Regions from separate parts of the Streptomyces sp. NPDC051104 genome, predicted to be linked through region 2. Evidence: riboswitches for the same ligand, from Rfam matches in the RefSeq annotation. Region 2 holds a riboswitch; each other region holds the start of a gene.
The links. Region 2 has a riboswitch for cyclic di-AMP ahead of AB0N14_RS30810 (M23 family metallopeptidase). Riboswitches for the same ligand answer to the same signal wherever they lie in the genome.
Positions count from the first base shown of each region.

Region 1 (10,280 bases), on a different contig from region 2:
CAGCGGCACCGTCTGCTCCGCCAGGTCCAGCGCGGCCTCGATGTCGGAGCGTATGGCCGCGATCTGCTCCTCGGTCGGCGGGTCGGTGACCACCCCGTCCCGCACGAGGTGGCGCTCGGTCATACGGACGCAGCCGATGTCCACGGACCGCGCGGCGCGCACATGGCCGTCGCCGACGACGAACTCCGTGGAGCCGCCGCCGATGTCCACCACCAGGAACGGCGTGGCCAGATCCGTGCGGCCCATCAGCTCCCGGGTCGCCCCCGTGAAGGAGAACTCCGCCTCCTGGTCGCCGGAGATGACCTCCGGTTCGACGCCGAGGATGTCCACCACGCCGCGGACGAACTCGTCCCGGTTCTCCGCGTCCCGTGAGGCGGACGTGGCGACGAACCGGATCCGCTCGGCGCCGTGCTTCCTGATGACCTCGGCGTACTCCCGGCAGGCGGCGAACGTGCGCTCCAGCGCCTCGGGCGCCAGGCGTCCGGTGCGGTCCACGCCCTGCCCCAGCCGGACGATGGTCATCCGCCGGTCCAGGTCGACCAGTTCGCCCGTGGCGCCCGCGCCGGAGGCGCTGTCGGACACAGTCGCGTCGGCGACCAGGAGCCGGATGGAGTTCGTACCGCAGTCGATGGCGGCGACCCGCGTCATTTGGTGTCCTCCTCGGAAACCTCGGCCCCCACGCACGACCCCTTGCGCCACCACTCCGGCAGCATCGCGATCGCCTCGTCGCCGAGCGGGTTGACGCCCGGTCCGGCCGCCAGGGAGTGCGCCACCAGGACGTGCAGGCACTTCACCCGGTCCGGCATGCCGCCCGCGCTGGGGAAGCCCTCCAGTACCTCGATGGCGTCGCGGCGGGCGATGTAGTCCTCGTGCGCGGCGCGGTAGGCGGCGGCCAGTTCCGGGTCCGTGGCCAGGCGCTCGGTCATCTCCTTCATGACGCCGTCGGCCTCCAGCGTGCCGATCGCGGAGGCGGCCTTGGGGCACGTCAGGTAGTACGTCGTCGGGAACGGGGTGCCGTCGGGGAGCCGCGGCGCCGTCTCCACGACGTCCGGCTGCCCGCAGGGGCACCGGTGCGCGATCGCGCGCAGCCCCCGCGGGGGGCGCCCGAGCTGCTGCTTGACGGCCTCGACGTCCGCGTCCGTCGGCTCGGTGCGCGGGGTGGGCGGCGGAGGGGTTTCCATGGCTCTCTTTCGGGCTGTCTTTCTCGGGTGCGTCGGGGCGCGTCGGTTTGCGTCGGTATGCGTCCGGGTGCGTGACGGGCGCGTCAAGGCGCGGTGCGCTCACCGGCCGGACCGTCGGCCCTGTCCGCCTTGTCGGCCCTGTCCACCGCGTCCCAGAGGCCGGCGTACCAGGGGCGTACGGCCGTCGTCCGGTCCGCGCGCGACGGCTTGACCGCGTCCGGGTCGATCATGATGTAGCCGGTCTCCCCCGGCATCACATAGTGCAGCCGCTGCCGGATCTGCTGCTCCGCGTAGGCGTCGTCCTGCCAGCGCGCCTTCAGGTCACGCAGCTGTTCGACGCGCTTGCGGGCCTGCTCCTGTCGCCGCTCCAGGTCGGCGATCTCGCCGCGCTGGGAGACGTACTGCCGCATCGGGTAGGCCAGCGCCACGATCAGCGAGCACAGGACGAGGGCGAGGAGCGCGGCCCGGCCGGTGAGCCGGGAGCGGCGGGCCTGGCGCCGGGTCTGGGAGCGGTAGACCCGGGCGGCCGTCTGCTCGCCGAGCAGCCTGAGCCTGGTCGCGGTGGAGAACCGGTCGCGGTCCTTCCCGGCCATGTCTCCCGCCTCCCCTTCACACGCGCGTACGTCCCCGCACACGGTACGGGACCGAGTACGGGGACGTACGTACGACCGGCCAAGCCTGGCTCGGGCTTGTCCCAGCGGCTTGCTCCGGCCTCGTCTCAGCCCTTGAAGCGGGGGAAGGCCGAACGGCCGGCGTACACCGCGGCGTCGTCGAGGATCTCCTCGATGCGCAGCAGCTGGTTGTACTTGGCGACGCGCTCGGAGCGGGCCGGGGCACCGGTCTTGATCTGGCCGCAGTTGGTGGCGACGGCCAGGTCGGCGATGGTGACGTCCTCGGTCTCGCCGGAGCGGTGGGACATCATGCACTTGAAGCCGTTGCGCTGGGCCAGCTCGACGGCGTCCAGGGTCTCGGTCAGCGAACCGATCTGGTTGACCTTGACCAGCAGGGCGTTGGCCGCCCCCTCCTCGATGCCGCGGGCCAGGCGCTCGGGGTTGGTGACGAACAGGTCGTCGCCGACCAGCTGGACCTTGTCGCCGAGCTTGTCGGTGATGACCTTCCAGCCGGCCCAGTCGTCCTCGAACAGCGGGTCCTCGATGGAGACGAGCGGGTAGGCCGCGACGAGCTCCTCGTAGTACTCCGTCATCTCGGCGGCGGAGCGCTCCTTGCCCTCGAAGAGGTACTTGCCGTCCTTGTAGAACTCGGAGGCGGCGACGTCCAGGGCGAGGGCGATCTGCTGGCCGGGGGCGTAGCCGGCCTCCTTGACGGCCTCGAGGATGAGGTCGAGGGCCTCACGGTTGGAGCCGAGGTTCGGGGCGAAGCCGCCCTCGTCGCCGAGGCCGGTGGACAGGCCCTTGCTCTTCAGGACCTTCTTCAGCGTGTGGTAGACCTCGGTGCCCCAGCGCAGGGCCTCGGAGAAGGACTCCGCGCCGATCGGGGCGATCATGAACTCCTGGATGTCCACGTTGGAGTCGGCGTGCGAGCCGCCGTTCAGGATGTTCATCATCGGCACCGGCAGCAGGTGCGCGTTCGGGCCGCCCAGGTAACGGAACAGGGGCAGGTCGCTCGCCTCGGAGGCGGCGTGGGCGACGGCGAGGGAGACGCCGAGGATCGCGTTGGCGCCGAGGGAGCCCTTGTTGTCGGTGGCGTCCAGGTCCATCATCGCCTGGTCGATCAGGCGCTGCTCGGTGGCGTCGTAGCCGACCAGCTCCGGGCCGATCTGCTCGATGACGGCGAGGACGGCCTTCTCGACACCCTTGCCCTGGTAGCGGTTGGGGTCACCGTCGCGGAGCTCGATGGCCTCGAAGGCGCCGGTGGAGGCGCCGGACGGGACGGCGGCACGACCCGTGCTGCCGTCGTCGAGGCCGACCTCGACCTCGACCGTGGGGTTGCCTCGGGAGTCCAGGATTTCCCGGGCTACGACGACGTCGATGGACGGCACGAGCATCTCCTTCTTGGATGTGACGCTGGAAGTGCGGGGCTGTCTGCCTTGCGGCTGTGCCTTGCGACTAGAGCCTAACCGCCCCGGGGTGTCGGCCGGCCTACCGACCGTCCCGTGGACAGGGTGACGGTACACATTGTTCCCGTCCGGAACAAAGGGCCGGGGAAAGGCGGGGTGAAATCCGCGCGGCCGGGCGGCGAAGCGGCCGGACGACAAAGGGGCCGGACAGCACAAAGCCCCGCTCCGGCGCGTACGGGGGAACACGCGCCGGAGCGGGGAGCCCGCGGGGACGGGGTGGGCCCTCACGTGACCCCCACGGTGGGGGTCACGCCTGGGAGGGGCCTGGGGCCGGCTACCGGGCGGCTGTCACTTCAGGTGCAGCTGCTGGCCCGGGTAGATCAGATCGGCGTCCTGGACGATGTCCTTGTTCAGGTCGAAGAGCTTCTGCCAGCCGCCCTGGACGTGGTGGCTCGCGGCGATCGAGCTGAGGGTGTCGCCCTTGACCACCTTGTACTCGCCGTCGCCCTTCTCGACCTTCCGGCCGGTCGGGGTGGTGACGGTCTTCTGCGGGGCCGGGCGCTGCGTGGAGCGGTTGGCCGCCTGCTGCTCGGTCGAGCGGGTGGTGCTCTTCGTGGTGGTGGTGCTCTTCGCGCTGCTCGAGGAGCCGGTGGCCGCGGAACCGTTGTACGTGGCGCTGGTCAGACCCTTGCCGCACACCGGCCAGGCGCCCTTGCCCTGGCCCGCGAGGACCTTCTCCGCGATGGCTATCTGCTGGCCCTCGGTGGCCAGGTCGGCGCGGGAGGCGTAGGCGGTGCCGCCGTACGCGGCCCAGGTGGAGTTCGTGAACTGCAGACCACCGTAGAAGCCGTTGCCGGTGTTGATGTGCCAGTTGCCGCCGGACTCGCACCGGGCGACGGCGTCCCACTGGGCGGCGGTGGCCGCGGAGGCGTTCCCGGCCGCGAGGAGCGGGCCGGCGATGGCAGCGCCGGCGACACCGGCGAGCGCGATGACACGGGTGGCCTTGGACGAGCGGCGGTGCTTACCGTTGCCGGAACACAGCATGGTTCGTTCCCCTCACCGACGCCTGCGAGGTGAGCTGTCGGGTTCGGGCCGGTTGAGTTGCCCGGCCGTGCCCCTTGCGGGACACGGCTTCACCCCGAGCCGCTTCCGGTCAACTCCCGGACGCGGCGCCTACCTTGGGTCCCCCGCTCCTGCCTACGGCGCTTGACGCGACGACTGTTCCCGTACGGCCGCTGGCAGGATTCGGCGTTGCGACCGCAGGGGCTCGCTGTGGCGAGCGATCACGACCGTAAGCAGTCGATCGCCGGAATTTCAAAGACGATCAGGGCTTATGAGACTCATATCTCACTTTCGCCAAATAGGACATTCGGCGCTAAATGGGTCGCGAACTTCCGTCATACAAAGGGCAGTTCAGGACGACCCGCCGGTCGGGTCGACGTCGAGCGCAAGGCTCTGACCGGGGAGGATGAGGTTCGGATCGGCACCGACCGTCTGCTTGTTCGCCTCGTACAGCGCCGTCCATCCGCCGCCGAGGTCAAGGGAGTCGGCGATGGACGACAGATTGTCCCCGGGGCGGACGGTGTACGAGCCGTCGACGGCGTCGCGCGCGTCCGCGGTGCCGCGTGAGGCGTGCCGGCCGGACGCGTCCGACGCACGGCCGTCCGCGGCACTCTCTTCGGCGCTGTCTCCGCGGTGACGACCGGCACCCGAGGTCTCGGTCGAACTCGCCCCCGGCGAGGCATCGCTCTGTGCCGACTTGCCCGACTCATCGCTCTTCGACGTGGCCGTCGGCGCGCTACCGGACTCCTGTGCGCTCTTGGCTGTGTCGGCGCTCGACGCCCCGGACGAGGGCGAGGACGAGGAAGGCGAAGGGGACGAAGAGGATGAAGAAGGCGACGGAGTGGTCGACGCGGATGATCCGGACGAGTCGGACAGACCGGAGTCGATGCCGGAATCGAGGCCGGAGTCGGAGGACGATCCGCCGCCGGACGACGAGTCCCCGGCGACACCCGTGTCGACGTCGGCGGAGCCGGAGTCCCTGCTCAGACCGTTCAGCAGGCCGCAGGTGCCCCAGACCCCGACGCCCCCGGCCGCCAGGACCTTCTCGGCGACGGCGATCTGCTGTGAACGGCTCGCCTGGTCGGGGCTCGGCGCGTAGTCGAGACCGCCGAACTTGTCCCAGTCGTCCTGCGTCAGCTGCAGCCCGCCGTAGTGGCCGTTGCCGGTGTCCGCGCTCCATGAGCCGCCGCTGACGCAGTCCGCGACCTGGTCCCAGGTGGCGCCGGTGGCCGCGCTCGCGCCGGTGGCGCCGAGCAGCGGGATCGCGATCGCTGATCCGGTCACCCCTGCCGCGACGAGGAGAGCCGGAGCCTGACGGGGGCGACGGTGACGACCGTTCCCGGAGAGCATGCGGTTGCCTTTCACACGACAGCATCGACCGACGCGACGGCCGTGGCGTGCGGACCGCCGCGTTGCTGCGTGAACGTATCGGCACTAGATCGCTTGTCACAAGTTAATGCAGCGTAGATCACGTGAAGATCACAGAGGTGAGATCCTGTCACCTACTTGTGACCGTCCGTTTGTTCGCCGTGTCATGTCCGGATGTCGGCGGGACGTTCGTGACCTTTCTCCGGTACCGGTGTGAATGCCACGGGCAGCGTGCGCAGGCCCCGCATGATGAGTCCGCCGCGCCAGCGCAACGCGGACGGGTCGACCGCGAGCCGCAGGTCCGGCAGGCGGGTCAGGAGCGTGGCGAGCGCCGTCTGTCCCTCCAGGCGGGCCAGGGGCGCGCCCAGGCAGTAGTGGATGCCGTGCCCGTACCCGAGGTGCTGGTTGTCGCGGCGGGAGAGGTCGAGGACGTCCGGGTCGGCGAACCGCGCCGGGTCCCGGTCCGCGGCGGCCAGGACCACCAGGACGGGGTCGCCGGGGGCGATGTCCTGTCCGCCGACGGTGAGCGGCCGTGTGGCGAAACGCCAGGTGGCCAGCTCCACCGGGCCGTCGTAGCGCAGCAGCTCCTCGACGCCCGTCTCGAGCAGGTCGCGTTCCCCGGCGGCGAGCGACCGCTGCAGACGGGCCCGCTGCCCGGGGTGCCCGAGGAGCGCGAACGTGCCGTTCCCGATGAGGTTGACGGTGGTCTCGAACCCTGCGAAGAGCAGGATGAAGGCCATCGCGGCGGCCTCGTTCTCGGTGAGGTGCTCGCCGTGGTCGGAGGCGCGGATGAGCCCGGAGATGAGGTCCTCGCCGGGGCCGGGCTCGACGGGTAGCGCCAGGCGCTTGCGATGGATGAGGTCGGCGAGGTAGCCGCGCATCTTCTTCACGGACCGCGCGACGCCGCCCCTCGGTCCTCCCCCGTGGCGGATCATCATCCCGGCCCAGTCCCGGAAGTCGTCCTGGTCCTCGCGCGGGACGCCGAGCATGTCGCAGATGGCGTAGATGGGGAGCGGGAAGGCGAACTCGTGGATGAGGTCGGCCTCTCCCCTGCCCGCGAACCGGTCGATGAGCTGGTCGGTGAGTTCCTGGACCCGCGGCGCGAACTCCGCGACACGCCGGGGCGTGAAGGCCTTGGAGACGAGCCGGCGCAGCCGGGTGTGGTCCGGCGGGTCGATGTTGAGCAGATGGGTCATCAGCTCCGCCTTGCGCTCGCCGGGGATGCCGGTCTTGCCCTTGGCGTGCGCGGGCTCGTCGTGATGCGCCGGGTTCTTGCTCAGCCGCGGGTCGGCGAGGGCCTGCTTGGCATCCACGTACCGGGTGACCAGCCAGGCCTCCACACCGCTCGGCAGCCTCGTCCGGTGCACGGGGGCGTGCTCACGCAGCCAGGCGTAGGCGGGGTACGGGTCGGCGGCGAACTCCCAGGTGAACAGTTCGGGGGCCGGGGAGGCGGTCTCGTTCACTTCCTCGAGCCCCCGCTCTCCACCTCCCGGATCGCGTCCCGGTACGCGCGTGCCGCCGCGCGCAGGGCCGCCTCCGGGTCCACGCCCTCCGTCTCCGCGCGCGCGGCCAGCGCCAACAACTCGTAGCCGATGCCGTCGCCCTGCGGGAGCGGGACCTGAAGGGCCGCCGTGCGGACGCGGGAGTGCAGCTTCGCGGCGAGGGCGAGGCCCGGCTGGCCGAGCGGGATGCCCTCCGTCACCGACGTGCGCCGCTTCTCCACCGCCTTGGTCCGCAACCAGTGCTCCTTGACCTCCTCCGGCGTCGTCGCGGTCTCGTCCCCGAACACGTGCGGGTGGCGGTGGATCAGCTTGGCGACGATGCCGCCCGCCACGTCGTCGATGGAGAAGGGCGCCTCCGCGTGCTCCTCGGCTATCCGGGCGTGGAAGACGACCTGGAGCAGGACGTCGCCCAGCTCCTCCCGCAGCTCCTCGCGATCGCCCGCCTCGATGGCCTCGACCAGTTCGTACGCCTCCTCGATGCCGTACTTGGCCAGGCCCAGGTGGGTCTGCCGGGACGACCAGGGGCACTCGGCGCGGATGCGGTCCATGACCTGCACCAGGTCCAGGAGACGGGCGCCCGGGAGGTCGTACGACGCGGGCAGCAGCTCCAGCTCCGGCATCTGGACGCGGCCTGATCCGGCGAGGCGCGCCAGGCCGTCCGTCAGCGCGGGCTCGCCCTCACCCGTGGCGACGACGACCACCGTGCGCCCGCCGGCGCAGGCGTCGACCAGCTCCTGCGCGCTCGGGGCGGCCTCCTCGACCGCTATGCCCGCCTCGCGCAGATAGGGCAGCTGCGGGTGCGCGCCGTACGCGCACAGGACCCGGTCGGCGGCGTGCAGTGCCTGCCAGGCGGGCCAGGACAGGAGACCGGGCGCGACCCGGTGGCTGGTGGTGAGCAGGACGATCCGGCCGGGCTCGGCGGTCGCCCCCGGTCCCGGGGCCGCTTCGAAGCTGGTTGCGTTCACCCTCCGAACGTAACGCACGCCACGGACGGCCCCCGGAGTTGTCCACAGGCATGGGCCCATCGCCGCCGGAGTTGTCCACAGGCCCCGGAGCACCACTCCCGGACGCCTACCGCCCGGCCCCAGTCCCGTACCGCCCGTCTACGCCGTCTGCTGCGCAGCCGCCGCCGTGACCTCCTTGACCCACGGGGTCTTCGCGTCCGCCAGGCTGCTCTTCTGCACGTCCCAGGTGCCGTAGCGGGGGTTCAGGTCGACGTGCAGCTCCCGAGACGCCTGCGACATGGCCTTCCAGAACGCGGCCTTGCCCTCGGTCGTGCTCATGTCCGCGCCGAGCGCGGCGGCCAGTTTCTGCGCCTCGACCTCCGTGCGGAGGCTGTCGTCGAGGCGCTGGGGAGCCACCCCGTACTGCTCAAGCCACACGGTCTGCAGCTGCTTCGCGCCGCCCGCCTGCGCCTGGAGGTCCGCCCGCATCTGTTCGACGTCCCTGGCGGTGACGCTCACGCCCGCGTTCTTCGCGGCGCGGTCCAGGACCCGGTCCAGGACCAGGCTGTGCAGCGTGTCGCGGGTGAGGCTGCCGGTCTGGGCGACCGCCTGCCCGTACTGGGCGTCGCCCGTGGCGGCGGCGCGCTGGGCCGCGCGCACCTCGTCCACCCGGCTCTCCAGCTGCGCGACCGTGATCCGCTCACCTCCGACGACGGCCGCGGCACCCGGGTGCGCGGTGCCGCCGCACGCGGTGAGGAGAGGGGCCGCGACCAAGGCGGCGCTGAGGGCGATCGCGGGGCGACGGCGGTGCAAAATGACCTCCCAGGGTGGGGGATTGTGCGACGGTGCACAAGGTCTTGCGGTGATCGATGGTAAGGAGCGGACCGGCTCCGGCCAACCCATTCGACCAACGATTCACCGGCGCTTCGGGCACCGCCCGCCCCTGGTGGGCCCCCGTCCGGCCGCTCAGGCCCGCCCGTCCACCGCTCGCTCGACCGCCCCGGCCACGTCGGCGCGCAGCGTGTCGCCGGTGTCGAGCCTGGTCACATTGGCACCGGCGGTCTCGCCGCCCCCGGTGCCGACGAGCACGAAGCCGACCTTCCGGTACCCCGGTGCCGTCTGCGCGGCGGCCGAGATCTCGGCCCGGCCGACGGCGAGCACCACGTCGCAGGAGCGCTGCAGCAGACCGTTGAGGTACGGGCGCGCGTTGCCGGCGCTCTGCTCCCCGGTCACCGGCGCGTAGCTCACGCGCGCGTGCGTCTTGAGGGAGGCGTCCTGCATGCCCTGCCAGACCTCGGCGGCGGTGGTCCCCGCCTTGATGCCCTTGTCATCGGTGAGCAGGCAGACGTCGACGTCGTCGTAGCGCCTCGCCCGCGTGTCCGGGATCGGCGGCCGGTCGTCGTGCCGGAGAAGCAGCGTGCCGGCGACGACCACCACGGCGACGACGGCCAGCGAGCCCGCCGTCAGCGCGATGGTGCGTCCGCGGAGCGAGCGCAGCCAGGTGACGACGGCGCGCCCCACCGCGGCGGGCCGCCCCCCGGATCGCGCCTGCCCCGCCTTCCCCGGGCGCGCCTGCGCCACCTGCCTGACCTGCTTGGCCACCGGTTCCCCGCTCTCCTGCCGTACGCCGGTGTCTGGTCCCCTGCCGTACGTGTGTGTCCGCTGTCCTGCTGCATGTGTATGTCCGCTGTCCTGCCGTACGCCTGTGTCAGCGGCCGCCGGCCCGCCGCGGCCAGACCTTCCAGGCGTGGATCGAGGGGCCGGCCATCGACAGCAGGATCAGCAGGACGTCGAGCGCGAACAGCGGCCCGTGCGTGGTGTCCGGCGTCAGCTCCAGTTCGGCGACCCAGGCCGCGAGAACCGCGCTGAACGCCGCGAAGGCCCACCAGTCCGTCGCCCTGCGCCGGCGCAGGGCGAGCACGAGGGACGGCACGGGGCACAGCAGCCCCAGGCTGACGACGGGCAGTGCGGCGATGCCCGCACGCATGGCGAACAGCCGCACCGCCGGTATGGCGACGACCTTCATGTACCGCCCCTCGTGTCGTGGCTCGGCAGCCGGTTCAGCGGGTTCAGCCGGTGATGGCGACGGGCGCGTCCCAGGCGTCACGGTCCACGGTGATCGTGTAACCGTTGCGCGTCTCCTTGCTGTTCACCAAGTACTGGTGGGCGCGGCTGTGGTTGGTGTACTGGGTGGAGCCCCACGGCC
Region 1 is NZ_JBFBBS010000010.1:81,930-92,209, reverse strand. It holds gene AB0N14_RS17365 (Ppx/GppA phosphatase family protein) at 1-648, opposite strand, end outside; gene AB0N14_RS17360 (DUF501 domain-containing protein) at 645-1,181, opposite strand; gene AB0N14_RS17355 (septum formation initiator family protein) at 1,265-1,774, opposite strand; gene eno (phosphopyruvate hydratase) at 1,900-3,186, opposite strand; gene AB0N14_RS17345 (transglycosylase family protein) at 3,547-4,242, opposite strand; cyclic di-AMP (ydaO/yuaA leader) riboswitch at 4,247-4,413, opposite strand; gene AB0N14_RS17340 (transglycosylase family protein) at 4,612-5,610, opposite strand; gene AB0N14_RS17335 (cytochrome P450) at 5,793-7,091, opposite strand; gene AB0N14_RS17330 (nucleoside triphosphate pyrophosphohydrolase) at 7,088-8,095, opposite strand; gene AB0N14_RS17325 (SurA N-terminal domain-containing protein) at 8,234-8,887, opposite strand; gene AB0N14_RS17320 (hypothetical protein) at 9,041-9,676, opposite strand; gene AB0N14_RS17315 (hypothetical protein) at 9,783-10,100, opposite strand; gene AB0N14_RS17310 (glycoside hydrolase domain-containing protein) at 10,144-10,280, opposite strand, start outside.
Region 1: another riboswitch for cyclic di-AMP. It lies ahead of AB0N14_RS17345 (transglycosylase family protein); the one in region 2 lies ahead of AB0N14_RS30810 (M23 family metallopeptidase).

Region 2 (10,280 bases):
TCGAGAACACCCAGCCCGGCGGCGGGTACGCGCCACGCCCCGACTTCCGGCCGCTGACCCGTTTCGAGGGGCAGGGTCTGGACAAGGGTCATGTCGTGAACGACCTGCTCTTCCGGCGCGTACAGCACCGCGAGCAGCCCACCGCCGAAGACTGAGCGTCCGCGCGTGAAGTTGGACACCGTCGCGGGCGGCGCCCCCGTCTCGTTAGGGTCGATGCCGTGGCCACCTTTCCCCCGTACCCGACTCACCCGGGCGGCAACGCCGCCGCCGGCTCGTTCGGGCATCCGCACTGGTGGCAGAGGCGGTGGGTGCGGTACGGGGCGCTGATCACGCTCCTCGCGCTCTCCGGGCTCGTCATCCTGGCCCTCGTACGGCAGCAGACCGGGACCGAGGGCTTCCTGGTCGGGCTGGGTCTCGCGGTGCTGCCCGTGCCGCTGCTCATCGCGGCCTTCCGCTGGCTGGACCGGGTGGCGCCGGGACCCTGGCGGAACCTGATCTTCGCCTTCGCCTGGGGCGCGTGCGCCGCCGCGCTCATCGCGATCGTCGCCAACAGTTTCGCCGCCCGGTGGATAGCGACCGCGACCGCCGATCCGCACAGCGCCGACACGCTCGGCGCGACCGTGATAGCGCCGATCGTCGAGGAGTCCGCGAAGGCCGCGGCCGTGCTGCTGGTCTTCCTCTTCCGCAGACGGGACTTCACCGGGATCATCGACGGAGTGGTGATAGCCGGCGTCACCGCCACCGGCTTCGCCTTCACCGAGAACATCCTCTACCTGGGCACGGCCTTCGGCACCGACCAGATGAGCGGGGGAAGCGGGCTGGCGTCCGTCACGGCCGCGACCTTCTTCGTCCGCGTGGTGATGTCACCCTTCGCGCACCCGCTGTTCACCGTGCTCACCGGCATCGGCTTCGGCATCGCCGCGCTGTCCGCGGAGCGCCAGCACGTCCGGCGGGTGCTGACGCCGCTCTGCGGGCTGCTGCTCGCGATGGGCATGCACTCCATGTGGAACGGGTCGTCCACGTTCGGCCAGTACGGGTTCTTCGCGGTGTACGCGTCGTTCATGGTGCCCGCGTTCGGGCTGCTGACCTGGCTGGTCATCTGGACGCGTCAGCGGGAGCTGCGGACGGTGCGGGAGGAGCTGCCCACGTACGTGGCCGCCGGGTGGATGGGGCCGGTGGAGCCGTTCGTGCTCGGTTCGATGCGGGCGCGGCGGCTGGCCCGTGAGTACGCGAGGCAGCACTTCGGGAAGGACGCGGCGCGGTCGGTCGCGCGGTACGAGGCGTACGCGACGTCGCTGGCGTTCCTGCGCCACCGGGGGCGCCGGGGGCGGGCGGGCGCCGATTTCGTCGTACGGGAACGGGAGTTGCTGACCGAGCTGTGGGCGCGCCGGGAGGTGGCGCGGCCGGCGCTGGCGTATGCGGCACGGGCGACGGCACCGGCGGCTCCGCCGCTGTGGCCGGGGTACGGGCACGTGGCGTTCCAGAGGGCGCCGCAGTACGGCCCTGCCATGCCGCGGTACGGCCCGGTGGCGCCGCAGTACGGCCCTGCGATGCCGCAGTACGGTCCGGCGGTGCCGTATCCGGAGTACAACCCCTATCGCGCCTAGGAGTTGACGCGCGCTCGGCACCGCCGGACTCCGCCGTCTGCCGGGCTACGCCGACGCCTCCGTCAGCTTGGCCACGTCCTCGTCCGTCAGCGTCAGGTCCGCGACGGCCAGCAGCGCAGGCAGCTGCTCCACCGTCCGCGCCGAGGCGATCGGTGCCGCGACCGTCGGCTGGGCCGCCAGCCAGGCGAGCGCCACCGTCGGGATCTCGGCGCCCCGGGCCTCGGCGACCTCGTCCAGGGCCGTCAGGACCCGCTGCCCGCGCTCGGTCGCCAGGTGCTTGGCCGCGCCCTCCGCGCGTGCCGACTCCACCGTCGTACCCGGCCGGTACTTGCCGGTCAGGAAGCCCGACGCCAGCGCGAAGTAGGGAATCGCCGCGAGCCCCGCCCGGGAGGCGAGGTCCTGCAGCGCACCCTCGTAGGTGTCGCGCGAGACCAGGTTGTAGTGCGGCTGCAGCGCCACGTACCGCGCCAGGTTCTCGCGGTCCGAGAAGTCCAGGGACTCCTGGAGGCGCTCGGCGGAGATGTTGGAGGCGGCGATGGCGCGCACCTTGCCCGCCTTCACCAGCTCGTCGAGCGCGCCGATGATCTCCTCGACCGGCACCTCAGGCTTGTCGAAGTGGGTGTAGTAGAGATCGATGTAGTCGGTGTCCAGACGGCGCAGGGACGCGTCGGCCGCGGCCTTGATGTTGGCGGCGGTCAGGCCCTGGTAGTCGGGGTGCTGGCTGACCTTGGTCGCGATGACCACGTCGGAGCGGTTGCCGCGCGCCTTCACCCACTTGCCGATGATGGTCTCGGACTCGCCGCCCTTGTTGCCCGGCACCCAGGCCGAGTACGAGTCGGCCGTGTCGATGAAGTTCCCGCCCGCCTCCGTGTATGCGTCGAGGACGGCGAAGGACTGCGTCTCGTCGGCGGTCCAGCCGAAGACGTTGCCGCCGAGGGACAGCGGGAAGACCTCGAGATCGGAAGAACCCAGTTTGCGAAGAGAAGTCATGTTCTGTGTCAACGCCCGGACCGGGCGGCGTCTTCCGGAAAGCCCGCAAAGATCTTGCAAACGATCGCGCTCTTTGCGGGGGTGGGGTCAGGGGTTGAGGCCCTTGCCGCGCAGCCAGGCCAGCGGGTCGATCGCGGCGCCGCCGTTCGGGTGGACCTCCAGGTGCAGGTGTGGCCCGGTGACGTTGCCGGTCGCGCCCACGCGGCCGATGACGTCGCCCGTGCCGACCTTCTGCCCGACCGTGACGCTGATCGACGACTGGTGGCAGAACCACAGCTCGGTGCCGTCGTCGAGGGTGAGGATCGTGCGGTAGCCGTACGAGCCGGCCCAGCCCGCCTCCGTGATCGTGCCGCTGTGGACGGCCTTGATGAGCGTGCCGGTGGGCGCGGCGAAGTCCAGGCCGGTGTGGAAGCCGGAGGACCACATGGCACCGGCGTCGCCGAAGTGGGAGGTGAGGGTGTAGGAGGAGGTCGGCAGCGTGAACTGCCGGGCGAGTGCGGCGAGCCGCGCGGCCTCCTGCGCCTTCTTCTTCTCGGCGGCGGCCTTGGCCTGCGCGTCGTCCTGTGCCTTGGCCGCCGCGGCGGCGGCCTTCTTCACGGCGGCGTCCTCGGCGGCCTGCGCCGCCTCCTGCGCGATCCGGTCCTGCTGGGACTCGGCCTGCTGCATGATCCGGGCGCGCAGCGCCTCGCCCGCGCCCTTCGAACCGGCGGCGTCGGTGGCATCACCGGCGTCGGTCCGGCCGACGCTGCTGAGAGCGGTGGCCGAGCTCTCGGGGGCGCCGGAGTCGTCGCCGATGAGCGCCTTGGCGGATTCCGTGACCGAGGAGAGGTCCGGCAGGGATATGGACACCGGCGGCTTGCCGGACTGGGCGGTGGCCATGCCGCCCGCGCCGACGGCGGCCATCACACCGACGCCGAGGACGGTGGAGCTGCGGGCGAGCCCGCCCCCGCGCTGCTTGGCGACGCGGTGCCGGCCGCGGACGGGGCGGACGGAGTCCTCGGTGGGGTTCCACTCCTCCCAGGGGCCCTCGTCGATACCGGGTGCGACGTCGAGCGTCTGAGTACCGTTCGGGGCGAACGAGGTGCTCTGGGCAGGCCGGTTGAACGCCACGTGGGCGCACTCCTTTCCTTCCGTCTCGCCTACCGGGTTAGCTGACGGGTTCGGAGCAGGAAGGTCTCCTACGCGCGTATACCGGCCGTGCGGCACGGCGGTATCCGCGTGATTCACCCCAAGGTGGTGGTTCCCCGGCTCCCTTGCGGGATTCGGCAGGCGCGCACGGAGCCGCCTTCGGTGACGGCTGGGACGACCGCGCTGCGTTATCGAACGTTAATAGACCCGCGGCCTGTATTCCAAGCCGTTCAGGCAGATCCGTTCATTGCCGCTGGCCAGGACTTTCATGGCCTGAACGGAGGAAATCGGGCGAGTCGCCCCCGCCTCATCGACCTCATGGGTATTGACAGTATGTCAGTTCTTATGCGGAGGGGCATGGCTCACTCACTCCTCGTCACCGCGCCAGGGGGCGCCCGGGCCGGCGCACGGCCAGCAGAGCCATGTCGTCCGTGCCGCGGCCGCCGGTGTGCCGGGCGACCTCGCGCGTGATGGTGCTCAGCAGGGCGCCGGGGCCGGGGAAGACCCGTCCGGCGAGGCGGACGGCGGGGTCGTAGAACCGGCCGTGCGCGTCCCGTGCCTCCGAGACGCCGTCGGTGTGGAAGAGCAGCGTCGAGCCGGGCGGGAAGTCCCACTCCTCCACCCGGTCGGGCCAGACGCCGAGGTCGCCCATGCCGAGCGGCAGCGCGGGCTCGCGGGCCTCCAGTTCTCGCAGGGAACCGTCCGGGAGCAGGAGCAGCGGGGCGGGGTGGCCGCGGTTGACGATGCGGACGACGCCGGAGCCGTGCGGGATCTCGGCGAGGATCGCGGTGGTGAACCCCTCGTACACGTCGGGCCCCTCGCGCCCGGCGCGGTCGCGCATCAGCGCCCGCTCCAGGCGCTGGGCGACGGCCTCGAGCGTGGGCTCCTGTTCGGCGGCCTCCCGGAAGGCCCCGATCACGACGGCCACGGCGGTCACGGCGCCCATGCCCTTGCCGCGTACGTCGCCGACGACGAGCCGTACCCCGTGCGGGGAGTCCTGGACGGTGTACAGGTCGCCGCCGATGAACGCGTCGGCCTGCGCGGCCTCGTAGCGGGCGGCGATGTCCAGCCCACCGATCCGGGCGGCGGGCTCGGGCAGCACCGCACGCTGCGCGGCCTCGGCGATCTGGCGGGCGGACGCGAGGCGGGCGACGTTGCGGCGGACCAGCACGTTGAGGAGGACGGCGAGGGCGGCGACGGTGGTGACCGTGGCCACCTCGGTGACCTCGCCCGCCTTTCCGAGCACGCCGAGCCCGAGGTGGACCCCGAGGACCACGACGACGGCCGCCGTGCCGGTGAGGACGGTGCCGCGCAACGAGAACAGGGGCGCGGCGACGAGCGGCGCGGCGGTGAAGAGGGGGCCGGCCGTGTAGTCGGACGGGGCGAGGAGGTCGAAGCAGAACCCGGCGACGATCAGCAGCCCGGGCAGGCCCCGCAGAAAGGCCCGCGCGTACGAGATCCGCCGCTCCTCGGCCTCCGTGGCGGCCTCCGCCTCGGCCCCTCCGTACGCGGGCACCGGAACGGCCCTCGCGCCGGGGGCGGGGACGGGGGTGCCGGGGTCGGGCACGGGGGATCCTGGAGCTTCGGGGGCTCCGGGGGCTCCGGGGGCTCCGACGAGCCGGCCGGGTCGGCCGGCTAGGCGGTCCTCGCGGTCGGGGAGGCACCCGCCGGACCGGTTGCCGCGGCCGGAGAGACGCCCGCCCGACCCGTCGCGACGGCCGGAGAGATGCCCGGAGAGACGCCCGCGCGACCGCTCGTGGTCCTCGGCCCCCTCCTCACACGGCCCATCGGGCCCACGCCGCTCGTCGGGATCCTGCTCCCATGACCACCGCTCGCCTGCTTGCTGCACCACCCGTCCAGGCTTCCCGGAAGGGCGGCGGGGGGCGACCGCTGTGGGCCGGGCGGAGTAGCCGCCAGTGGGTGAAAGAGGGCCGGGGAAACACCGAGGGCCGGAGCCCTTTCGGACTCCGGCCCTCGGCCTTCAGTAGCGGGGACAGGATTTGAACCTGCGACCTCTGGGTTATGAGCCCAGCGAGCTACCGAGCTGCTCCACCCCGCGTCGGTGATTCCAGTGTACGCCATGCGCGCGACAGCTAGCGCACGGGTTTCACCCCCAGGCCGTCCCACCAGAGATTTCCGGCCGTACGCGGAGCTGCTCGGCCCCCTTCGAGGCCCTCAGGTACGGGCGGCCGGGGGCAGCAGATGGGCGTTCGGGGCCTTGGCGCGGTCCTCGTACTCCGGCAGCAGAACCACGTCCACGCCCGCGGCCGCCAGCAGTGCGTTCCCGTCAGCCGACGCGACGAACGTGTCCGGTTCCCGCCAGGCCGTCACCACCCGTCGTACCCCCGCCTCGATGATCAGCCGGGCGCAGGGCGCGGGCCGGGACGCGCGGCGGGCGCACGGTTCCAGGCTGCTGTACACCGTCGCGGAGGCCAGCCGCGGATCCGCGGGGTCCAGCTTCGCCAGCGCCGCTTCCTCGGCGTGCACCACGGGGTCGCCGCCCTCCCGGGAGTGGCCCCGCGCAAGTTCCGTGCCGTCGGCCGCGACGACCACCGCGCCGACGCTGAAGGCGATCTCCGACGGCGGGCACCGGTCCGCCAGCTCGCAGGCCACCTCCAGCCACCGCCGGTCCGCTGCCGAGGCGAGCCTCCCGGTGCCGGGCGCGGTGGGCACGTACCGCATCAGCACCACGTCCCCGACCGCGCGCGTCTCCACCAGCCGCATCCGCCCCGGCGGGTACGCGCCGTGCCCGAACATCCGCGGGGCCTCCGGCTCCCCCACGAACAGCGGCGCCACCACGAGCTGCACCTCGTCCGCGAGCCCCAGCTGGAGCAGCCGCGTGTGCACGCTCCCGCCGCCCTCGACCATCAGCCGCCGTACGCCCTTCACGTCACCGAGGTGGTCGAGCACGGCCCGCCACTCCACGTCCGGCCCGAGCGCGACCACCTCCACGTCCGCCGGCAGCAGACCGCGCAGCCGCCGGGCGCCCTTGTCCGTCGTGTAGACGGTCTTCGCGCCTCCCGTGTGCCAGAAGCGGGCCTCGGGATCGAGGTCCCCGGACGCGCTGACCGTGACCTTCAGCGGATACTCTGGCAGCCCGGCGGCGAGGCGGGCCGCGCGCCGCTCGGCCGAGTAGACCAGCAGCCGGGGGTTGTCGGTGCGCAGCGTGCCCGCGCCGATGAGGATGGCGTCGCTGCCCGCCCGCACCTCGTCGACCCGGTCGAAGTCCTCCGGGCCGGACAGCAGCAGCCGTTCGGGCCCGGTGTCGTCCAGGAAGCCGTCGAGGGAGACGGCGGCGGACAACAGGACGTAGGGATGGGCCATGGCGGCGCTCCTGGGGTCGGGCCGATCCGGTGAACGAGGCGGCTTGGTTCAACTTTTAAACAATAACTACACTGCCAGTATGACGACCCGCTGGCTCACCCCCGAGGAACTGCGCGCCTGGTGCTCGTACCTGGCCGCGTCGTGGCTCCTGGAGGACGCGATCGACCGGCAGCTCCAGCAGGAGGCCGGCATGCCGCACCTGTACTACTCGGTCCTGGCCAACCTCTCCGAGGCACCGGACCGCCGTATGCGCATGACCGATCTCGCCGAGGCACTGAAGATCACGCGCAGCCGGCTGACATACGTGGTCACCCGGCTGGAGAAGGATGGAACGGTCCGCCGGGAGGGCTGCCCGACCGACAAGCGCGGCAGCGTGGCGATCCTGACGGAGGACGGCAGGGCGCTCTTGGAGCGTACGGCGCCCGGTCACGTCGAGACGGTGCGCTCGGCCGTCTTCGACCACCTCACCGAGGAGCAGGTGGCCCAGCTGGAAGCGATCTGCTCCCGGATCACGGAGGCGCTCCAGCAGGACGAGGAGCGGTCGGCGTGCGGCGAGCTGCCGTGGCGCCGGCGTTCGTCCACGCCGTGACCGGAGGCGACAGGCGACACGGGAAAAAGAGTTGCTTGAAATTTAAAGCAGGGATAGAGTCTCGGCCGAGGTTGTGCTTCAAATCTGAAGCATGAAGCTGTGTGAAGCGCATCCTCCGCACCCGCCATCGTCGGCCAGGAGAAAGACGACAGCCATGCGCGACGCACACGAGACCGCCCCTTCCCGCGACACCGGTGACACCGCCGACCCCCACACAGCCGCCCCGCACACGGCGGAGCCGCCCGCAGCCGCCCCGGCCATCCCCCTCCTCGGCAACGACCTGCCCGGTGCCGTTCTTTCCGCCACCGACCTGCTCGGTGCCGACATGCCCGGCGCCGGGCTTCCGGCCGCCACCGTCCGCACCCGGGTGACGGTCCCGCTCCGCTTCGGCGACGGCTACACGGTCACCGCGGACCTGGCCACCTTCCACGGCCTCACCGACGGGCGGGAGCACGTGGCCGTGGTCCTCGGCGAGCCCGCCGCCGGCCGGCCGCCGCTGGTGCGACTGCACTCCGAGTGCCTCACCGGCGACGTCTTCGGCTCGGCCCGCTGCGACTGCGGCCCCCAGCTGCGGGAGGCGGTGGAGCGCATCGCCGAGCACGGCGGCGTGCTGCTCTACCTGCGCCAGGAGGGCCGCGGCATCGGCCTCTACAACAAGCTCGACGCCTACGCCCTCCAGGACCAGGGCCTGGACACCTACGAGGCGAACGCCGCGCTCGGCCTGCCGGAGGACGCCCGCGACTACACGGCCGCCGCGCAGATGCTCCGCGCGCTCGGCATCGACGCCCTGGACCTGCTCTCCAACAACCCCGACAAGGCCCGACAGCTCCGGGACCTCGGCCTCACGGTCACTCACCGCGTCCCCACGGGCGTCTTCACCACGGCCCAGAACGTGCGCTATCTGCGCGCGAAGGTGGTCCACACCCAGCACACGCTGCCGCTGACGGAACTGACCGCGGGCTGAAGGGGAGGGAGATTCCCCGCGCGCACCAGCGCAGAAACTTCGAGACTGTGTGACCCAGGACACTCCCCGGATGCGGATGGCCTGGCCGCTCCTTCACCGCACGGCCGCCGAACACAAACGCAGAAATCCGGCCGGAGCACTACACTGGCCGCCACATTGACACACGCGACTCAAGGAGACACAGGACCGTGACGGCCATCGTCGACGAGCTCAAGTGGCGCGGGCTGATCGCCCAGGCCACTGACGAGGACGCACTGCGCAAAGCTCTCGCGGATGGCCCCGTCACGTTCTATTGCGGCTTCGACCCCACCGCGGCCAGCCTGCACGTCGGCCACCTGGTGCAGGTGCTCACCCTACGCCGACTCCAGCAGGCGGGGCACCGGCCCCTGGCACTCGTGGGCGGCGCGACCGGCCACATCGGCGACCCGCGGCCGACCGCCGAGCGCACCCTGAACGACCCGGAGACCATCGCCCAGTGGGTGACCCGGCTGCGCGCACAGATCGAGCCGTACCTCTCCTTCGAGGGCGACAACGCGGCGACCATGGTCAACAACCTGGACTGGACCGCGGGCCTGTCCGTGATCGAGTTCCTGCGGAACATCGGCAAGCACTTCCGGGTGAACAAGATGCTCACCAAGGACTCGGTCGCCCAGCGCCTGGCGTCCGAGCAGGGCATCAGCTTCACGGAGTTCAGCTACCAGTTGCTTCAGGCCATGGACTTCCTGGAGCTGTACCGGCGGTACGGCTGCACCCTCCAGACGGGCGGCAGCGACCAGTGGGGAAACCTCACGGCCGGTCTCGATCTGATCCACCGCCTGGAACCGCACGCCGAGGTGCACGCGCTGGCGACGCCGCTGATGACGAAGGCGGACGGCACCAAGTTCGGCAAGACGGAGACCGGCACGCTCTGGCTCGACCCGGAGATGACCACGCCGTACGCGTTCTACCAGTTCTGGCTGAACACGGATGACCGGGACATCTCGCGGTACATGCGCATCCTTTCCTTCAAGTCCCGCGAGGAGTTGGAGGAGTTGGAGAAGGTGACCGCGGAGCGGCCGCAAGCCCGTACCGCGCAGCGTGCGCTCGCCGAGGAGCTGACCACGTTGGTTCACGGCGCCGAACAGTGCGCTGCCGTGATCGCCGCGTCGAAGGCGTTGTTCGGGCAGGGTGAACTCGCCGAGCTCGACGAGGCGACGCTGGCGGCCGCGGTCTCCGAGCTCCCGAGCGCCAAGGTGAGCGAACTCGGCCAGGTCACCGATCTCTTCGCGGAGGTCGGCCTGGTGGCGAGCAAGTCGGCCGCCCGCCGCACCGTGAAGGAGGGCGGCGCCTACGTGAACAACGCCAAGGTGACCGCCGAGGACGCGGTGGCCACGGTCGACCAGTTGCTGCACGGTCGCTGGCTGGTGCTGCGCAGGGGCAAGAAGAACCTGGCAGTGATCGAGTTCACCGGAGCCTGAGGCAGCCCGGGATGACGGAAGCTCATCCGTGGGCGGGGGGCGTGACTTCCCGCTCACGGAGCTGGGCTACGGCAACCGCGGGCAAGCGAGCTGGTCGGCATCGGCCCCTCGGAACCCTCGGACGGCCGGATCGCCGAGTGCCGCGTGGGCCGCGCGCGCGATGTCCCTGAGGCTCACCGCAACGCGCGCCGCGCCGTCCTGGTGGACCACAGCAGGGCCAG
Region 2 is NZ_JBFBBS010000033.1:18,256-28,535, forward strand. It holds gene trmB (tRNA (guanosine(46)-N7)-methyltransferase TrmB) at 1-155, shown strand, start outside; gene AB0N14_RS30800 (PrsW family intramembrane metalloprotease) at 219-1,607, shown strand; gene AB0N14_RS30805 (aldo/keto reductase) at 1,653-2,597, opposite strand; gene AB0N14_RS30810 (M23 family metallopeptidase) at 2,685-3,707, opposite strand; cyclic di-AMP (ydaO/yuaA leader) riboswitch at 3,719-3,875, opposite strand; gene AB0N14_RS30815 (PP2C family protein-serine/threonine phosphatase) at 4,102-5,184, opposite strand; tRNA gene AB0N14_RS30820 (tRNA-Met) at 5,711-5,784, opposite strand; gene AB0N14_RS30825 (dihydrofolate reductase family protein) at 5,901-7,049, opposite strand; gene AB0N14_RS30830 (MarR family transcriptional regulator) at 7,129-7,638, shown strand; gene ribA (GTP cyclohydrolase II) at 7,964-8,602, shown strand; gene tyrS (tyrosine--tRNA ligase) at 8,791-10,059, shown strand; gene AB0N14_RS30845 (hypothetical protein) at 10,233-10,280, opposite strand, start outside.

Region 3 (10,280 bases), on a different contig from region 2:
GAGGGGCTGCTCAGGCTCGCCCGCGACTGGGGCGAGCACCCGGGCGTGATCCTCCAGGAGTACCTGCCCCGGGAGCAGACCGAGGACTGGATCGTGCACGCCTACTTCGACCAAAACTCCACCCCGCTCGCCCTGTTCACCGGCGTCAAGGTGCGCTCCTCGCCGCCCCACGCGGGCATGACGGCGAACGCGTACGTCGTCGACAACCCGGAACTCGCCGATCTCGCCGCACGTTTCATCAAAGAGATCGGCTTCACCGGTGTCATCGACCTCGACCTCCGCTTCGACCGGCGCGACGGACAGTACAAACTGCTCGACTTCAACCCGCGCATGGGCGCCCAGTTCCGGCTCTTCGAGAACAAGTCGGGTGTGGACGTCGTCCGCGCCATGCACCTGGACCTGACCGGTCGCGCCGTACCGGAGGGGGAACAGCGCGCCGGCCATCGGTACATCGTGGAGAACATCGACCTGCCCGCCCTGCTCGCCTACCGCCGCAGCGGCTACACGACACCGCACGAACCGGCCCGTGCGAGCGGCACGGAACTGGCCTGGTTCGCGGAGGACGACCCGCTGCCGTTCGTCACGATGCTCGCGCGCTTCGTGCGGCCGGGCGCGAAGCACCTGTATCAGCTGTGGCGGACCAACCGCCACGGCAGCACGACCCGTACGTCGTAGGCGTACGACCGGTACGTCGGGGCGTACGACCGGTACGCCACAGGCGTACGCGCTCCACCACGAAGCAGGCACGTAGCGTCCTGGGGAGGGACTTCGTGATTCAACCGGTAGCAGTCATCGGCGCCGGGCCTTTCGGCCTGTCCACCGCCGCCCATCTGCGCGGGCGCGGTATCCCGGTCCGCGTCTTCGGCGAGCCCATGGTCAGCTGGCGCGACAACATGCCCGCGGGCATGCTCCTGAAGTCCACCCCGGTCGCCTCGAACATCGACGCGCCCCAGCGTGGCCACACCCTGGCCGACTACTGCGACGCGGCGGGGATCCGCCGGCTGGTGACGGACGAGGACATCATCCCGGTCGAGACGTTCATCGCGTACGGGGAGTGGTTCCAGCAGAAGCTGCTGCCCGAGCTCGAGCGGGTCCGGGTGGTCTCCGTGGACCGCCGCAAGGGCGGTGGCTTCGATCTCAAGCTGGACTCGGGCGAGTTGTTCACCGCTCGGGCGGTCGTGGTGGCGACCGGCCTGTCGGGCCTCGCGCACCTCCCGCCGGAGCTGGCCGCCGCGGCAGCGGACGGCCCCGCGCGCACCGGTCCGGTCTCGCACAGCTCCCAGCACCATGACCTCAGCAGTTCTCCGGCAAGGAGCTGCTGGTCGTCGGCGCCGGCCAGTCCGCGCTGGAGACGGCGGCACTGGCGGCCGAGGCGGGCGCACGAGTGCGCGTGGTGGCGCGCGGGAGCGGCAAGGTCGCCTTCGGCGCTCCCCCGTGGGACCAGCCGAAGCTGCGCCCCGAGTCGCCCTTCGGCCGTGCCTGGTCCCTGTGGGCGCTCAGCTACTACCCTCACCCGTACCGTTACCTGCCCGCCCAGACCCGCCACTACCTGGTGCGTCGCGTCCTCGGCCCGCTAGGCGCGTGGTGGCTGCGCGACCGCTTCCAGGAGAACGTGCAGGTGCGCGGGGTGGAAGGGATCATCCGTGCGTCCGTGGCGGACGGCGGCACGGCCCTGACGGTCCGGACCCACACGGGCCGCACGGAGGAACTCACCGCGGACCACGTCATCGCCGCGACCGGCTACCGTGTGGACATCTCCGCGATGGACTTCCTGGGCCACGAACTGCGCACACGCCTGGCGGTGAGCCGGGGCGCCCCGAAGCTCGGCGCGGGCTATGTGTCCTCGGTCCCGGGCCTGTACTTCACGGGCCTGCCGGCGGCGGCCTCCTACGGACCGGTGATGCGGTTCGTCTGCGGCACGGAGTTCGCGTCGCCGCGCCTGGCGAAGCACCTGGCGACGGCTCACGGCTGACCCGGCCGCCCACCGGACCACCCCGTGGCCCTCCCCTCTCGGAAGGGCCACGGTTGTCGAGCCGGATGCCGACCGGTTCTCGGCAGGGGGCCGGAGGTCGGCGGGTGCTCGGCAGGGGGCCGGGGGCCGGCCGGTGCTCGACAGGCGCCCGGAGGTCGGGCGTAGGTCAGTCGTAGGTCGGCCGTAGGTCAGCCGTGGGTCGGCCGGTTCACGACGGGTGGCCGGGCGTCGGCTGGTTCGCGGTGAGTCGTGGGGGTGTTCCATCCGTATTCTCTGATCATGGCCGCACCCCTCGCATATTCACTCATCGCCACTGACCTGGACGGGACGCTGCTGCGCGGTGACGACACGCTCTCCGACCGGTCGAGGGACGCGCTGGCGCGGGCCGCCGCGGCCGGCGCGCAGCACCTCGTGGTGACGGGGCGTCCGGCGCCCAGGGTGCGGCCGCTGCTCGACGACCTGGGCGGCAGGGGGCTCGCGGTGTGCGGACAGGGCGCGCAGGTGTATGACGCCGGCGCGGACCGGCTGCTGTTTTCCGTCACCCTGGAACGGGAGTTGGCCGAGACCGCGCTGGGCAAGATCGAGGCCGAGGTGGGGCAGGTGTACGCGGCCGTCGACCAGGACGGCGTGGACGGGCTCACGCTCATCGAACCCGGCTACCGGATGCCGCACCCCACGCTGCCCGCGGTGCGGGTCCAACGGCGCGACGACCTGTGGTGCGCGCCCATCAGCAAGGTGCTGCTGCGCCATCACGCCCTGGCCGACGACGAGTTGGCGACGGTGGCGCGCAGCGCGGTCGGTTCGCTGGCGACGGTCACCATGTCCGGGCCCGGCACGGTCGAACTCCAGCCATGCGGCATCACCAAGGCGACGGGGCTCGCGCTCGCCGCCGAGTATCTGGGCCTGGGGCCGCGCCGGACCATCGCGTTCGGCGACATGCCGAACGACATCCCGATGTTCGACTGGGCCGCGCACGGCGTCGCCATGGCGAACGCCCACCCCGAACTCAAGGCGGTCGCCGACGAGATCACGAAGTCGAACGAGGACGACGGCATCGCCGTCGTCCTCGAACGACTCTTCAGGGGCCGCTAGGCCTCGGCCTCGGCCTCAGCCCCGGTACGCGCGGCGCACAGCGTCAGTACGCGCTGTGGACGTTGTCGATGGAGCCGTACCGGTGGGCGGCGTAGTTGCACGCGGCCGTGATGTTCGCCACCGGGTCGTAGATGTTCCAGGACGTGCCCGGCACGTGGTACGCGCGGAAGGTCGGGTCGATGACCTGGAGGAGGCCCTTGGACGGGATGCCCATCCGGGCGTTGGAGTCCCAGAGGTTGATGGCGGACGGGTTGCCCGACGACTCACGCATCACGTTGCGGTGGATGCCGTAGTAGGAGCCGGGGATCCCGTGCTGCTGCATGACGACCAGCGACTGACGGATCCAGCTGTCGAGGTTTCCGGCGCGCGTCGTCACCGTCTTGGCGGCGGCGGTCGTGGTCGTCGCGGAGGTGGGGGTCGCGGCGGAAGCGCTGGTCGCGCCCAGGACCGGAAGGGCCAGAACGGCGGCACCCGTCCCCGCGACAGCGAGGGCACGGGTGAGGCGCGCGGCCTTGGAGCGGCGGTCCCGACGGCGTGCGGGCAGGGCGAAAGCGGGCATGTCGTAGTCCTCTCCGGCGCCTGCGAGGTGAGCTGTCGGGTTCGGGCTGGGAGGTGCCCGGCCGTGTCCTCGGTGTCGAGGAATCGGCTTCACCCCAAGCCGTTCCGGCGCTGTGCCCGGTCCGGCGACTTACCTGGGTCCCCCGCTCCTGCCGTGGTGGTCAATGGATCGCGGGCGGCGGCAGGATTCGGCGGTCCGCCCGGATCGATTGGGAAGGTATGCGAGAGCACATGTCGGGAACAAGCCTGGAAGTCGCAGTCCGAGGTAAATGACCATGAAATGCGGGAATAAGGGATGTGATCCATTTTGTTGAGCACAGTTCAAGTTGGCATAAGTAAAGGAGAAGTTGAGATTCCGCATGCTCCGCACCGCCTACCGGTGGCGTGAGCTAATTCACTCGTGCTTTCCTTGATCGCCACCTCTAATCCAGAGCCCTGGGGCGGCAATTCGGACAAAAGGCTCGATTGTTGCCCTCGAGTGGCGGCTTTTATGGGGACGAATTACGGCAATTCGGACATCGGTCGGGTCTACGGGAATCCGCATCTCCGGATCGGAGGGCGTGACCGACGTCACTCCTCATGCCATCTCGTCACGCCCTGTGGATCTGTACGCGCGCGTGCCTCGGCGTTCCGCGCGTCCCCGTCGAGACTGGGTGTGCGCTCGGCCGGGTGATGGCGCCGGGCGGGGCGGCCGGGCCGCGTGGCCCTGCGAAGGCCTTGGGGGTGCCGGGCTGCTCCGGAGGTGGGATGCGAGGGGGTGTTTCAGGGGACCGGTGCGCGTCGCCGGCCACCAGGTGGGGCAGCTTTCCGCTGTGTCGCTCCAAACCCGCTCGTATCACCTGATCAAGAACATGCCTCTCGTGATCCGATACCGCCCGGCCTGGAACAGCGGGCACTCGTGGTGATCGAAACCTGACCGGATACGCTGACTTGAGTGATGGCGGCGACAGATCGACAAACTCGGTGAGCCGAGTCGCCCTGACGCGTCATCGATCAAGTGACCGACCTCGATACCGACCGTGTGATCGTCAGCAGACGTCAGCAGACAGGAGACCTCACGTGACCGTCGTCGGGCCGTTCGGGCTGAGCGTGCGGGACCAGGCTCTGGAAGCCGATGTCCAGGCCGGATTGGCCGCTGTCGAGGAAGGGCTGCTCGACGCCACGAAGAGCGAGGTGCCCTTCATCACCGAGGCCGCGCAGCATCTCGTGCGCGCGGGCGGGAAGCGGTTCCGGCCGCTGCTCGTCATGCTCGCGGCACAGTTCGGTGACCCGTACGCGCCGGGGGTCGTCCCTTCGGCCGTGGTCGTGGAGCTCACCCACCTCGCCACGCTGTACCACGACGACGTGATGGACGAGGCCGATGTGCGGCGCGGGGTGGCCAGCGCGAACAGCCGCTGGGGCAACTCGGTGGCGGTTCTCACCGGCGACTTCCTGTTCGCCCGCGCGTCCCACATCCTGGCCGACCTCGGCCCGGAGGCGGTCCGTATCCAGGCGCAGGCGTTCGAGCGGCTCGTCACCGGCCAGATCCTGGAGACGGCGGGCCCGCGGGACGGCCGTGACCCGGTGGAGCACTACCTCGACGTCCTCGCCGGCAAGACGGGCTCCCTGGTGGCGGTGGCGTGCCGCTTCGGCGCGATGATGTCGGGCGCCGACGAGACGGTCGTGGACGTGCTGACGCAGTACGGCGAGCGTCTCGGCGTGGCGTTCCAGCTGGCCGACGACGTCCTGGACATCGCCTCCGACTCCCACGAGTCCGGCAAGACGCCGGGGACGGACCTGCGCGAGGGCATCGCGACCCTCCCGGTCCTGCGCCTGCGCGAGCGCGCCCAGCGGCACGGGCTGCCGGAGGATGTCGCCCTGTGCGAGCTGCTGGCCTCCGACCTCACGGACGACGCCCGCCACGCCGACGCCCTCGCCCGCCTCCGGGTCCACCCGGCCCTCGAGCAGGCCCGCCGCGACGCCGTCCGCTACGCGGAGGACGCCCGCTCGGCCCTGGCCCCGCTGCCGGACTGCGGCGCGAAGGCGGCCCTGACGGAGATGTGCGACGCGGTGGTGCACCGGGCGGGGTGACGCGCCAGGCGTTCCCTGAGCCCCCCGCCCGGCGTGTGCCACGTCCCACGCCTTTCGGTACGCCCTGACAACCCCTACGGGTGGGGCGCCGTGCCCCGCCCGTCATGTCATACCCCAGGAGTACGCGGAGTTGGCCCCGCGGTCTGACGCTTCCCTCCCGGTGATTTGGTCATATGGAGAGGACCACCTCACAGGAGTCCGGGGGAGAATGGCGGCGCAGGGGTGGACGAGTGCACAGACAGCAGGCCGCCGCCGACGACGGAGGTAAGGCACACATGGCACCGTACGAATCCGACGACAGCACACCCGCCGGGGAGGTCGAGGACGTACGCGACGGGCGGCGCAAGGCCGCGCGGTACGTCGTCCCGGTCACGGTCGTGGGCGTGGCGGCGGCGACCATCGGGCTCGTCCCGGCGTTCGCCGGCTCCGGGGACCCCGACCTGCCGAAGATCAGCGCGCAACAGCTCATCGAGAAGATCGCCAAGTCGGACGTCCAGCAGATGTCCGGCACGGTGACGATCAGCACGGACCTGGGCCTGCCCAACCTGGGCGGCCTCGAGGGCAGCCTGGCCTCGGGCGCGCTCTCCCAGGGCGGGCAGGGCAAGGGCGACTCGGCCGCCGACCCGAGCTCCAAGCTGCTGGAGCTGGCCTCCGGCACCCACACCGTGCGGGTCGCCGCCGACGGCCAGGACAAGCAGAAGCTCTCGCTCATCGAGAAGGCCGCCGAGTACAGTGTCATCCGCAACGGCGACCAGGTGTGGGCGTACGACAGCGCCTCCAACCAGGCGTACCACGCGACCGGCGCGGGCGAGCACAAGAGCGGCGAGGCGGCGCCGAAGGACGTGCCCGCCACGCCCAGGGACTTCGCTGATCAGGCACTGAAGGCGGCCGACAAGACCACCTCCGTGACGGTCGACGGCACGGCCCAGGTCGCGGGCCGGGACGCCTACAAGCTGCTCGTCCGGCCGAAGCAGTCGGGTACGACGGTCGGCGCGATCAGCATCGCGGTGGACGCGAAGACCGGGCTGCCGCTGAAGTTCACGCTGACCCCGGCGAAGGGCGGCGCGGCGGTGCTGGACGTGGGCTTCACGCAGGTCTCGTTCGCCAAGCCGGCCGCGTCGACGTTCGACTTCACGCCGCCCAAGGGCACGAAGGTCGCCCAGGGCGACGACCTGAAGGCCGGGAAGACCGGGCACGAGGCCCAGCGTGAGGACACGGGCAAAACACCCTGGGGCAGCGCGTCGAAGACCCTCGGCGAGGGCTGGAACGCCATCTACGTGTTCGACACCGGCAGCAAGGGCGGGGTGCCGTCCGGATCGCCGTCCGGCGACGGCGCGGCCTCCGGCTTCCTGAACTCGCTCGGCGACCACGTCACCGGCAAGTTCGGCTCGGGCACGGTCTTCTCCACCCGCCTGGTCAACGCCCTGATCACGGACGACGGCAAGGTGTACGCGGGCGCGGTCACCAAGGACGCGCTGCTGAAGGCGGCGAACGCGGGGAAGTGACCCCCCGTACGGCGTACGGACGAAGGGGAGCAGGAAAGCCCATGGAGGAACTGCCCGACGCGGAAGCGCAGTCGAGGGACTCGGCGGCGAGGGCGGCGAGTGACCCGCAGGACCCGGTCATCGCCACCCGCGCCCTCACCAAGCGCTACCGCGGCGGGCAGCTCGCCGTGGACGGGCTCGATCTGACCGTCCCGGCGGGCAGCGTCTTCGGCTTCCTCGGGCCGAACGGCTCCGGCAAGACCACCACCATCCGCATGCTGATGGGCCTGATCGAGCCCACCTCGGGCTCGGCACGCGTGCTGGGGCAGCCCATGCCCCGGGCCACGCGCGCCGTGCTCCCGTACGTCGGCGCCCTCATCGAGGGCCCGGCGCTCTACGGCTTCCTCTCCGGCCGGGACAACCTCCTGCGCTACGACGCCGCCGACCCCACCGCCGACCCGCGCACCCGGCGGACCCGTGTCGCGGCCGCCCTCGACCGGGTCGGCCTCACGGCGGCCGCGGGCAAGAAGGCGAAGGCGTACTCCCTGGGGATGAAGCAGCGCCTCGGTCTCGCGGCCGCCCTGCTCCAGCCCCGCAGGCTCCTGGTCCTGGACGAGCCGACCAACGGCCTCGACCCGCAGGGCATGCGGGAGATCCGCGCCCTGGTCAGGGAACTGGCCTCCGACGGCACGACCGTCTTCCTCTCCTCCCACCTGCTCGACGAGATCGAGCAGGTCTGCACGCACGCCGCCGTGATGGCGCAGGGCCGGCTGATCGCGCAGGGCCCGGTGGGAGACCTGGTGGCCGGGGCGCGCGGACGCCTCGTCGTGACCACCCCGGACGTCACCGACGCGGCACGCGTCCTGAAGGAACAGGGCGTGGCCGATGTGGTGGTGGAGGAGAACCGGGTGACGGCCGAGCCTCCGGACCGGGAACTTTCCGATGTGAACGCCGCGTTGGTCACGGCGGGAGTCCGCGTACGCGGCTTCGGGGTCGAACGTGCCTCCCTGGAGGACGCGTTCGTGGCGCTGACCGGGGAGGGGTTCGATGTCGCAGGCTGAGGCGGCCGTCGTGCCGCGCCGGACGAGCCCGCTGTGGACCTTCGGGCTGCTGCGCAGCGAACTGGTGACCACGTTCCGGCGCTGGCGCACGCTCGCCCTGCTGGCCGTGCTCGCCGCCGTGCCGATCCTGGTCGGGATCGCCGTGAAGATCGAGACGAGCGACGGGTCCGGCGGTCGGGGCGGCGGCCCGGCGTTCATCACGCAGATCACGAACAACGGCCTGTTCCTGGTGTTCACCGCGCTCGCCGCGACGCTCCCGTTCTTCCTGCCGATGGCGATCGGTGTCATCGCGGGCGACGCGATCGCGGGCGAGGCGAACTCCGGCACCCTGCGCTACCTGCTGGTCGCCCCCGCGGGCCGTACCCGCCTGCTGCTCACCAAGTACGCCACGACGATGGCCTTCTGCCTGATCGCCACCCTCGTCGTCGCCGTCTCGGCGCTCGCGGTGGGCGCCCTGCTCTTCCCGCTGGGCGACCTGACGACGATCTCCGGGACGCGCATCAGCTTCGCCGAGGGCCTCGGCAGGGCCCTGCTGATCGCGCTGGTCGTCACCGCGTCCCTGATCGGCGTTGCGGCCCTCGGACTGTTCATCTCCACGCTCACGAGCAGCGGCATCGCGGCGATGGCGACGACGGTGGGGCTGCTCATCACGGTCCAGATCCTGGACCAGATACCGCAGTTGCACGCGCTCCAGCCGTACTTCTTCTCCCACTACTGGCTGTCCTTCGCGGACCTGATGCGCGACCCGGTCTACTGGCACGACCTGATACGCAACCTGGGCCTGCAGGCTCTGTACGCGGCGGTCTTCGGCTCGGCGGCGTGGGCGCGGTTCACGGCGAAGGACATCACGGCGTAGGTGCGGGCCGGCAGGGGCCGGCCGCGCCATCACGGTCCACCGCCCCCGCCACCCCCTGGTCAGCAGCCGCCCGGGCCGCCCGGGCCGGGCCCGAGGTCGAGCAGCAGGGCCATCACGCCCACCAGCGTGGCGCTGCTGACGATCTCACGGCGTTCGATCATCGCCCGTACCTCCGGCAGCGGGATCCACTCCAGGCGGTCGGACTCGTTGCGCTCGGTCGGCTCGCCCACGCGTGTGGCGTCGTCCGTGCGGAACACGAAGTGCCGGGAGTCGGTGACACCGGCCGCGGGCTGGGCGCACATCAGCGGACGCAGCGAGCCCGCGCGCCATCCGGTCTCCTCCTCGAGTTCGCGCCCCGCCGCCGCGGCGGGCTCCTCGCCGTCCTCGACGAGGCCCATGGGCAGCTCCCAGGCCCATGTGTCGGTGACGAAGCGGTGCCGCCACATCATGAGCACGCGCTGTTCGCGGTCGACGGCCGCGGCGACGGCGACGTCCCGCAGCCGGACCACGTGGTACTCACAGCGTGTCCCGTCCGGCTGTTCGACGTCGAGCGCCCGCAGCCGCACCCAGGGTGTCTCGTACAGCGCCCGCTCGCCGTGCACGGTCCAGCGCATGCTCAGCGCACCCCCGATCCGCCGCCCGAGGGCGTGAACGGGCCGACCAGGCGGGCCAGTCGGTCGCACTCGCGGGGTGGCCTGCAGCCCAGGTCGCCGGTCCGCCAGGCCGGTACCCAGGGCACCCGGTGGACGCCGATCATCGACTCGATCGCCTTGACACGCTGGGCGAGCGGGCGCGGCAGCCGACCCGGCGCGTCCGCGACCAGCACGACGCCGTCCAGGGCGAGGCCGGGCGGGGCCGCGCCGCGCCGGAAGACGTCGAGGCACTGGAGGACGGACCCCAGGCCGGTCGCGTGGGTGCGGGCGACCAGCAGCACCGAGGAGGGTTCGCCGTGCTCGGGACGGGGCCAGCCGCGGCCCGCGTCGAAGCCGCCGAAGACCGTGGCGAGCGTCGAGGTGCCGGCGCCGCCGTGGGTGGCCACCCAGGCGAACCGGCGTGGGCTCGCGCTGCCGTAGGACGGCGGCCGTGCGCCGTCGACCACCGGCCCGCGGACCCAGATCTCCGGCCCGCCGGGCCCCTGCCGCGCGATCGCCTGCATCGCCTCTCCTCGGTCGCTCCTCGCCCTCGAT
Region 3 is NZ_JBFBBS010000001.1:859,581-869,860, reverse strand. It holds partial or broken gene AB0N14_RS04265 (ATP-grasp domain-containing protein) at 1-675, shown strand, start outside; partial or broken gene AB0N14_RS04260 (FAD-dependent oxidoreductase) at 771-1,972, shown strand; gene AB0N14_RS04255 (HAD family hydrolase) at 2,252-3,064, shown strand; gene AB0N14_RS04250 (transglycosylase SLT domain-containing protein) at 3,108-3,608, opposite strand; cyclic di-AMP (ydaO/yuaA leader) riboswitch at 3,628-3,792, opposite strand; gene AB0N14_RS04245 (polyprenyl synthetase family protein) at 4,682-5,692, shown strand; gene AB0N14_RS04240 (sigma-E factor regulatory protein RseB domain-containing protein) at 5,968-7,197, shown strand; gene AB0N14_RS04235 (ABC transporter ATP-binding protein) at 7,239-8,237, shown strand; gene AB0N14_RS04230 (ABC transporter permease) at 8,224-9,093, shown strand; gene AB0N14_RS04225 (NUDIX hydrolase) at 9,153-9,707, opposite strand; gene AB0N14_RS04220 (DUF6668 family protein) at 9,710-10,249, opposite strand.
Region 3: another riboswitch for cyclic di-AMP. It lies ahead of AB0N14_RS04250 (transglycosylase SLT domain-containing protein); the one in region 2 lies ahead of AB0N14_RS30810 (M23 family metallopeptidase).